One region of the Kosakonia pseudosacchari genome, then DNA from elsewhere that is predicted to be linked to it. Evidence: predicted binding sites of a transcription regulator. Region 1 holds the regulator's gene; each other region holds the start of a gene.
What was found. Region 1 encodes LexA, which represses DNA repair genes until DNA is damaged. Its sites were predicted from a motif close to TNCTGTATGTACATACAGNA; they were not measured.
Positions count from the first base shown of each region.

Region 2: a site for LexA is predicted at 1,310-1,329, ahead of dinG (ATP-dependent DNA helicase DinG). Genes of this name have one in related genera too.
Region 3: a site for LexA is predicted at 1,784-1,803, ahead of umuD (translesion error-prone DNA polymerase V autoproteolytic subunit). Genes of this name have one in related genera too.

Region 1 is NZ_CP063425.1:309,138-312,422, reverse strand. Features, by position in the region: gene dinF (MATE family efflux transporter DinF) at 1-847, opposite strand, end outside; gene lexA (transcriptional repressor LexA) at 929-1,546, opposite strand; gene IP581_RS01450 (diacylglycerol kinase) at 1,655-2,023, opposite strand; gene plsB (glycerol-3-phosphate 1-O-acyltransferase PlsB) at 2,154-3,285, shown strand, end outside.
Region 2 is NZ_CP063425.1:1,524,030-1,527,314, forward strand. Features, by position in the region: gene IP581_RS07095 (beta-glucoside-specific PTS transporter subunit IIABC) at 1-20, opposite strand, end outside; gene licT (BglG family transcription antiterminator LicT) at 172-1,011, opposite strand; gene dinG (ATP-dependent DNA helicase DinG) at 1,345-3,285, shown strand, end outside.
Region 3 is NZ_CP063426.1:20,348-23,632, reverse strand. Features, by position in the region: gene umuC (translesion error-prone DNA polymerase V subunit UmuC) at 54-1,328, opposite strand; gene umuD (translesion error-prone DNA polymerase V autoproteolytic subunit) at 1,316-1,759, opposite strand; gene IP581_RS23460 (selenium binding protein) at 2,187-2,630, opposite strand.

The sequences.
Region 1 (3,285 bases):
CATAGGCGGTAAAGGTCAAAAACATCATCAGTACCGCGTTTGCCGCCACTGTCTCATCCCCGAGGCGGGCGCCAAACACCGTTATCGAACCAAAGCAGAGTTGCAGCAGCAGCGAACGCAACATGATATCGCGGTTCAGCGCCAGCAAACGCCGCACGCCGCCGCGCCAGGTATTTTTCAGCGTCAGCAATGAAATGCCGCGCATCACCAGTACGTGTCGCACCATCCATAAGCCAATGGCGAAAGTGGCATATTCCGCGATGACCGTGGCAAGTGCCGCGCCTTGCACATTCATATGCAGCCCCATGACCAACCACAGATCGAGCACGATATTGAGCAGATTCCCCACCACCAGCAATATCACCGGTGCGCGCGCATACTGTACGCCGAGCAGCCAACCGAGCAATACCAGATTGCCCAGCGAAGCGGGTGCACTCAACCAGCGAATATCAAGGAACCGCCGCGCCTGTTCCAGTACCGCCTCGCTACCGCCGGTGATATGCAGCGCCAGGTCGATAAGCGGCGTGCGCAGCAGCGCAATCAACACACCGGCCCCAAGCGCCAGCAGCAAAGGCTGGACTAACGCCCGCGCTAGCGCGGGCGCATTTTTCGCGCCGAATGCCTGAGCTGTCAGGCCGGTGGTGCTCATGCGCAAAAAGAGCAGCAGCATAAAGAGGAAACTGGTCGCCGTTGCGCCAATCGCCACACCGCCCAGGTAAACCGGGCTATCCAGATGCCCCACCACAGCCGTATCCACCAGACCCAGCAATGGGACGGTGATATTCGAGAAGATCATCGGCAGCGCAAGTCGCCAGAGCGCTTTATCGGACCCGGTTAGCAGTGGCATGGTATGCATGTAAAAGTGAGTGAGGGAAAAGAAGAGATCGCTGCGGAACCTGAATCAGCCCCGCAGCAAAACGAATGTGCGTTACAGCCACGCGCCATTACGAATGACACCGACCGCTAACCCTTCGATGGTGAAGTTTTGATCGCGCAGATCGACGACGATCGGAGAAAACTCGCTGTTTTCCGGCAACAGTTCGACGGTGTTACCCTGTTTTTTCAAACGCTTGACCGTTACTTCGTCTTCAATACGCGCAACAACAACCTGGCCGTTACGCACATCCTGCGTTTTGTGCACCGCCAGCAGATCGCCATCCATAATGCCAATGTCACGCATCGACATGCCGCTAACGCGCAACAGGAAATCTGCATGAGGTTTAAAGAGGCTCGGATCGACCTGGTAATGACCTTCGATATGCTGCTGCGCCAGCAGCGGCTCACCCGCAGCGACGCGACCAATCAGCGGTAAGCCAATATCGTCCTCTTCTTCTTCAAGCAGCAGGCGAAGGCCGCGTGATGCGCCCGAAACGATTTCGATAACCCCTTTGCGCGCCAGCGCTTTGAGGTGTTCTTCCGCCGCATTTGGGGAACGGAACCCCAATTGCTGTGCGATTTCCGCACGCGTTGGTGGCATACCGGTTTGAGTGATGCGATCGCGAATAAGATCGAACACCTCTTGCTGCCTGGCCGTTAATGCTTTCATCCCGCCCCCTGGGTGTATATACAGTTATGCTGTGAGTATATACAGCTAAAGGCGATTTTGGAACCAAATTTAAGCAAAAAACCAGGGCGTTATCGAATTCTGGAAGCGTTATCCAAAATGTGACCAGAGTAATGCGATCCAGGTAAAGAGCGCCAGCAGGATGGACATCAGCACCGCCGCCGACCCCATATCCTTCGCCCGCCCGGAAAGTTCATGGAATTCCGCACCAATACGGTCTACCACAGCTTCGATGGCGCTGTTCAGAATTTCGACAATCATCACCAGCGTCACAGAACCAATCAGCAGTACGCGCGTCATTGTGTCAATATCGAGCCAGCAAGCGATTATAATTGCCAGGATAACCGCAACGGATTCCTGACGAAATGCCGCTTCATTAATCCAGGCGGCGCGAACGCCTTTCCAGGAATATCCAGCGGCTTTAATGATCCGGGTGAAACCGGTGGTATTATTAGCCATTTAAAAGAACCTTTTTATTAAATTGGCGTCAATGTCTCAGCAAGCGCGCAGCGGTACAACAGAAATTATGTGCGCTTTCTGATATTCTTGCGGCGCAATGGCACTATTAACCAGAGGCTTTACATCCTTTATGTCCGGCTGGCCACGAATTTACTACAAATTACTGAATTTACCATTAAGCGTGCTGGTAAAAAGTAAATCGATTCCCGCAGAACCTGCACAGGAACTGGGTCTCGATACATCACGCCCCATCATGTATGTGCTGCCTTATAACTCAAAGGCAGATTTACTGACTTTACGCGCGCAGTGTCTGGCGCATGAGCTGCCCGATCCCCTGGAACCGCTGGAAATCGACGGCGCTTTGCTGCCGCGTTTCGTGTTTATCCACGGCGGCCCGCGTGTGTTCACGTATTACGCGCCGAAAGAAGAGTCGATCAAGCTGTTCCACGACTACCTGGATTTACATCGCAGCCATCCCGATTTGGATGTGCAAATGGTGCCGGTATCGGTGATGTTTGGTCGTTCGCCAGGGCGTGAAAAAGGCGAAATTAACCCGCCGCTGCGCATGCTGAATGGCATCCAGAAATTCTTTGCGGTTTCCTGGCTTGGCCGCGACAGCTTTGTGCGTTTTTCACCACCGGTTTCGCTGCGCCGGATGGCGACCGAGCACGGCACCGATAAAATTATCGCGCAGAAACTGGCGCGCGTGGCGCGTATGCACTTTGCCCGCCAGCGTCTGGCTGCGGTAGGCCCACGACTGCCGGCTCGCCAGGATTTGTTTAACAAATTACTCTCGTCCAAAGCGATTGCCCGCGCCGTTGAAGATGAAGCGCGCAGCAAAAAAATCTCCCATGATAAGGCGCAGCAAAACGCCATCGCGCTGATGGAAGAGATTGCCGCGAACTTCTCCTACGAGATGATTCGCCTGACCGACCGCATTCTGGGTTTTACCTGGAACCGTCTCTATCAGGGTATCAACGTGCATAATGCAGAGCGCGTACGCCAGCTGGCGCATGACGGCCACGAAATTGTCTATGTGCCCTGCCACCGTAGCCATATGGACTACCTGCTGCTCTCCTATGTGCTCTATCACCAGGGGCTGGTGCCGCCGCATATCGCTGCTGGTATCAACCTGAATTTCTGGCCCGCCGGACCGATTTTCCGCCGGCTGGGCGCTTTCTTCATTCGCCGCACCTTTAAAGGCAACAAGCTCTATTCCACCGTGTTCCGCGAATATCTGGGCGAGCTGTTCAGCCGTGGGT
Region 2 (3,285 bases), 1.2 Mb from region 1:
GCGGTATCCTGATAGTTCATGGTCATTCCTCCAGACTGGCACCTGCATGACAGGTGCCATAACAATTACCGGTTATCCACCGGCGCTTTGTTCTTCTGGGGTTTGCCTGATTTAACAGTAACAAGCCTGGAAAGAATTGATACTTTGGGTCGCAGGCGCGACGTGGTTGCCTTACGACTCTATCCGTTGCACCACATTTTCGATATGCACGGTCAGGTAGAGTTTTTCCGAATTGCTCATCGTGTGGTGATAATTTTTGCCGACAAATTCGTTAATTGCGTCAACGCATTTCAGGGTGGTTTGATAACGACGCTGCACCATCGCGAATAACTCTTCGTCGTCATTATTTAACACCACGCCATCAATGACCCGTTGGGCAAAAAACTTTAAATGGGTAATGAAACGCTGGTAATTCAGACTGTGCTCGTCGAGCGGCAGGGTGAAAAAGTATTTAACAATATTCTGTAACTGATAAATAAGCCGCGTAATTTTTGTGGTTTTTCCCATCGTATCGTTCAGCCCGGCATTCACAATATGCAACGCAATACTACAGGCTTCACTGTCGGGTAATAATGTGCCGGTACGCGCGACAATCATGCCGAGCGCCTGGCGGCCAATGGCGTACTCGTCGGTATAGAAATGGCGCACTTCCCACTCTAACGGATTGGGCAAAACTTCATTCTTTTCTGTGCGTTGCAGGGCAAAGTGCAAGTGATCGGCGAGCGTAACGTACAGGCCTTCACTTAATTTATGTGCAAGTGTAGATCGCGCCAGCGCAACAATATCGGCGGTGAGTTGCACTATTTCCACCGGCACTTCACTGACCAGATCTTTAAAACGTGCGGAGACTTGAGAATCCTGCAAATGGAATATTTTTTCGATGGCTTGCGCATCGACGCGCGCACCGCTTTGGGTATTAAACCCTAAGCCGCGCCCGGTCAGAATAACCTCAAGGCCATGCTCATCAATGGCGCTGACAACGTTATTATTTAATATTTGTTTGACCAGCATCGCCAACTCCTGCAAACAAAAACGGGCAAAACGTAAATACAGCAACGAGCGGATGTCGCCCGCATTCTCTGCATTTAGGTTTTGCCCGATATTCGGTAACAAGCGTAATGCAGGTAAAAAACTAGCACCGCCCTAATAAATGATCAACGCGCGAAAGGGCACATTAACGAATGGAACTACCGATTTGTGATCGGCACGGCGAAAAATATCCTGTATCGCTGTGGGGAGAAAAAGGATTCGCGAGGGTGCTCGCGCAAAGGCAAAAAGGGTTACCCTACGGGCGCTAAAAATGCCACAATAGTGGCTGTTTATACAGTATTTCAGGTTCCCCTCATGGCCCTAACCGCCGCGCTAAAAGCGCAGATCGCCGCCTGGTATAAGGCGTTGCAACAACAGATCCCGGACTTTATTCCCCGCGCGCCGCAGCGGCAGATGATTGCTGACGTGGCGAAAACGCTGGCGGGGGAGGAAGGACGTCATCTGGCGATTGAAGCGCCAACCGGCGTGGGGAAAACGCTCTCTTACCTGATTCCGGGCATCGCCATCGCGCGTGAAGAGCAAAAAACGCTGGTGGTCAGCACCGCGAATGTGGCGCTGCAGGATCAGATCTTCAGTAAAGATCTGCCGCTGCTGCGCAAAATCATCCCGGATTTACGCTTTACCGCCGCATTTGGCCGTGGGCGCTATGTCTGCCCGCGCAACCTGGCGGCGCTGGCAAGCAGCGAGCCGAATCAGCAGGATCTGCTGGCATTTCTGGACGATGAACTGACGCCTGGTAACCAGGAGGAGCAGAAACGTTGCGCGGCGTTGAAAGCGGATCTCGACAGCTACAAGTGGGACGGTTTGCGCGATCACACTGACAAGGCGATTAGCGATGATTTGTGGCGACGGCTCAGCACCGATAAAGCCAGTTGCCTGAACCGTAATTGCCATTACTACCGCGAATGCCCCTTTTTTGTCGCACGCCGCGAAATCCAGGAAGCGGAAGTGGTGGTCGCCAACCACGCGCTGGTAATGGCGGCGATGGAGAGCGAGGCGGTGCTGCCGGAGCCAAAAAACCTGCTACTGGTGCTGGATGAAGGCCACCATTTGCCGGATGTGGCGCGCGACGCACTGGAGATGACGGCGGAAATCACCGCCCCCTGGTATCAGCTTCAGCTCGATCTGTTCACCAAACTGGTGGCAACTTGTCTTGAACAGTTTCGCCCGAAAACGCTGCCGCCGCTGGCGACACCGGAACGGCTCAACGCCCATTGCGAGGAGCTTTACGCGCTTATCGCTTCGCTTAACAACATTCTCAACCTTTATCTTCCGGCGGGTCAGGAAGCGGAATATCGCTTTGCAATGGGTGAACTGCCTGACGAAGTGATGGAGATTTGCCAGCGGCTGGCAAAACTCACCGAGATGCTGCGCGGGCTGGCTGAGCTGTTCCTGAATGATTTAAGCGAGAAGACAGGCAGCCACGACATCGTGCGTTTGCATCGAGTGATTTTGCAGATGAACCGCGCGTTGGGCATGTTCGAAAGCCAGAGCAAACTCTGGCGGCTGGCTTCAATGGCGCAGGCGTCCGGTGCGCCGGTAACCAAATGGGTCACCCGTGAGGCGCGTGACGGACAGTTGCATCTGCTCTTCCACTGTGTGGGTATTCGCGTGAGCGATCAGCTGGAAAAGCTGCTCTGGCGCAGCGTACCGCATATCGTCGTGACCTCAGCGACGTTACGTTCACTGAACAGTTTCAATCGTCTGCAGGAGATGAGCGGTTTAAAAGAGAAAGCCGGGGATCGCTTTGTCACGCTTGATTCGCCGTTCAACCATGTTGAGCAGGGAAAAATTGTTATTCCGCAGATGCGCTACGAGCCGCTGATAGAAAACGAAGAGCAGCACATTGCGGAAATGGCCACCTGGTTTCGTGAGCAGGTTGAGAGTAAAGCGCATCCCGGGATGCTGGTGCTTTTTGCCAGCCAGCGCGCGATGCAGCTGTTTTTAACCTATGTCGCGGACTTGCGTTTATTGCTGCTGGTGCAGGGCGATCAGCCGCGCTATCGGCTGGTGGAACTGCACCGCAAACGTATCGATAACGGCGAGCGCAGCGTGCTGGTGGGTTTGCAGTCATTCGCTGAAGGGTTGGATCTCAAAGGCGATTACCTGACGCAGGTGCACATCCATAAAATTGCTTTTCCGCCCATCGACAGCCCGGTGGTGATCACCGAAGGCGAGTGGCTGAAAAGCCTGAATCGCTATCCTTTCGAAGTGCAGAGCCTGCCCAGCGCGTCG
Region 3 (3,285 bases), on a different replicon from region 1:
ATCGCACGGCGTCCTGCCGTGCTTGTGAATGCTCTGTGCCCGGATCACTTTCCTCAGCCAATACGGGCAAGAGGTAGTTCCTGCCAGCGTGTCGTGTAAGCAGGGCTCAGCATTTCCCGTTTCATTTTCCACTGAGGGGCTATGCCACGCCCGGCAAACCAGACCTGGCCAAGACCGGAATGATTGATCCCGTCAACCACACGCATCAGTTCCTGACTGTGCGGGCGGGGAGGCTGCTCATCAAACAGGTTCAGCTGGGCAATGCCGGAACCGCTGAAATCATTAAGCATGACCCCTGCCTTTGCATACCTGTGATCGTCGCGCCAGATACGCTCCAGCGCACGGACAGCGGCTGCAATAATGTCCCGTGTGTCCTGCGTGGCCGTAAGCAGTTTTTCACTTGCCACGTTGCCGTAGTAGGGTTCAGTGGCAGAGAAGGGGGAGGTTTTGATAAAGACTGAAATGTGCCGGCAGTACTGACGTTCTCCCCGCAGTTTTTCGGCGGCACGCTCCGCGTACTGGCAGACAGCCTGACGCATGGCGTCATACGTAATGATACGCTCGCCGAACGACCGGGAACAGACAATCTGCTGCTTCGGTGGCGGGGCTTCCTCGAGCGCAATACAGCTCTCACCGTTCAGTTCCCGGACGGTGCGTTCCAGCACCACATTGAAATTTTTACGGATAAAAGCGGTATTGGCCTGCGCCAGCTGAAGTGCGGTGGTTATCCCCATTGTGTTCAGCTTCCAGGCTATACGGCTACCCACCCCCCAGATTTCCTGGACTGGCTGAAGTGACAGCATCTTTGCCGTGCGGGCGGGATTTCCGGGCGTCAGCGCCAGCACGCCCCGGAACGCTGGCCACTCCTTCGACGCCCACTGCGCTGATTTTGCCAGTGTCTTGGTGGAACCCATTCCGACGCCGATAGTCAGCCGGGTACAGGCATAAACATGTTCGCGCAGCTGCGTGCCGAACGCCTCAAAACTGATGGCGGTTTCCAGCCCCCGGAGATCCAGGAACATCTCGTCGATTGAGTATGCCTCCACGCCTGGCGCCATCTCTTCCAGGCAGGCCATCACGCGGTTACTCAGACTGGCATATAACTCATAATTACTCGAAAAAACAAAGATTTGTTCCGGATACATCTGCCCGCGAATTTTGAACCACGGATCACCCATACGGATGCCGAGCCGCTTCGCTTCCTTTGAACGCGCTATGCAGCAACCGTCATTATTACTTAATACAATCAGAGGTTTATTACGCAAGTCAGGGCGAAATACTTTTTCGCAGCTGGCATAGAACGAATTAACGTCGGCTAGTCCAAACATTTCATCACCTCGCGTGTCCGGTGAATGATGTGAGTAACAACGCCGAAGATCTGCAGTTCATCCGGATCCGGATAAATGGGCGGAAAGGCAGGATTCATGGGCTGCAGACAGAGCCGGGGCCGGGTAATCAGTCGCTTCACGGTGAATTCCGCGCCCATGCCGGCCACCACAATGTCGCCGTTCACCGGTTTCATGGCACTGTCGACGACCAGCAGATCACCACTGAAAAGAAAACCGTCCTGCATGCTGTCTCCGTGGGCGCGCAGGTAGTAAGTCGCGCTGCGGTGCCGGATGCAGTACTCGTTCAGGTCAAGCTCTTTCTCCACATAGTCCTGGGCGGGAGACGGAAAACCACAGGGCACCATCTCCAGAAATAATGGCAGATTTACAGGCACGTTTGCTTGTGTAGGGGTCAGCATTACCAGCTTCATAACGCTATTCCTCATATGTATTTATACTGTTTATATATACAGTATTATTAATTTGTTTCACCTGTGCTTTCAAGCGAGACGTAATCTTTATCAATTAACCAAATGAAAAATAGAGAAATTATTTTTATCTCTTTAGCTCCCTCCTGTTCTTGTTTTGTGCATTACAGGCGTGGCCTACCAGTCATGTGCCGACGTGGAAAAGAGAGGATCAATACCGGTCGGTTGTCAGCGACAACCGACCGGGACGGGAGCCATTACCAGTGAAATTTCTAAAAAAGGACAGGTCGGCACTGCGTGCATTTCGGGCGGGCATCAGAAGACGAGAATATTTGCGCGGAAGGGGACAGAAAATTACAGTTACGGCAGTAAACTCTATTATTATACCCTCGCTATAATTGATGTAAATGTGATGGGGAATAAAGAACAGTCAGCATCTTCTGAATTCCTCAAGTATTGCGGAAAACTCATCATTTTTCTTTATAAAATTCATGAGGAATTCTTCAGTGATATACTCCTGGTAACCATTTTCATATTTGGTTGAAAGTATTTGTTTGGCATCATCACCAGGTAAATCCATTTCAGCGGTAACCTGATAACTATGCATTATTCTGTTTCGGATTTGAACTAATTCATTGAAAATATTGGCTATTTTTTCATCTGACGCCTGAGTTATTGTCTCTGCTATTGGATCTTTAAGTCGCCCCGATGTTCTATCAATCAATTCATACCAGCTGTATTTTCTTTTAGTATCTATATTGAGGATATTTTCAATAACAAAGCTGTTATTTGAATTAAAAACGCAAAGCGCAGTGCCAAGCAATTCTCTGTACTGTTTAGATGGTAGTGCCTGATGCGTATAGGTTTCATACATTGTTTTATTCTCCTTAATATGTACTTTTACAGATCCCGGCAGACGAGGATCGGTGTCCGATGCTATTAATGATTTGAACCGTAAATACTTACTACTTTAAGCGGGCAGGAGCATTGGTCCTTTTGCCGCCTGAGGGGTTACCCGTTGTGCTCGGCCAGTTTTCCATGCGTCTTGAACCGTTTCCCGGATGGTTGTCTGAGCGATGTATAATTTCTTCCTGAGTTTTGATTGTATTGCGTACTACCGCTGTTTCTCCAACGTCAATCGCGGTGGCAATATCCAGAAGATCAGATATCGCACTTTCCTTGATGATTTTCCCGCTGGCGTGTAGCTCCAGGATGGTGGAGAAATAATCCGCAAGTTCTTTGTATTCACCGGTACTGAGTTTCGCTCCCTTTTTTCCAAAGGCCTTTGACGCTGCTTTTCACAAATCCATATTCTGTCTTCCTTTCATATACCGTAACACAACAATTACAAGAGACTTTACCAGAACGAGGAGGCGGAAAGCGGTACCGGCTTCGCATAACGCAGATACATGGTTCGCTGACTCCGCTACTGCCCTGTTGTATGTGCCTTACTCAGGGTGTGTCTAGAGATTGAGTTTTTATTAATACTCATATTGAGTATTTTGTATTTACATTTATGAGATGTGGCT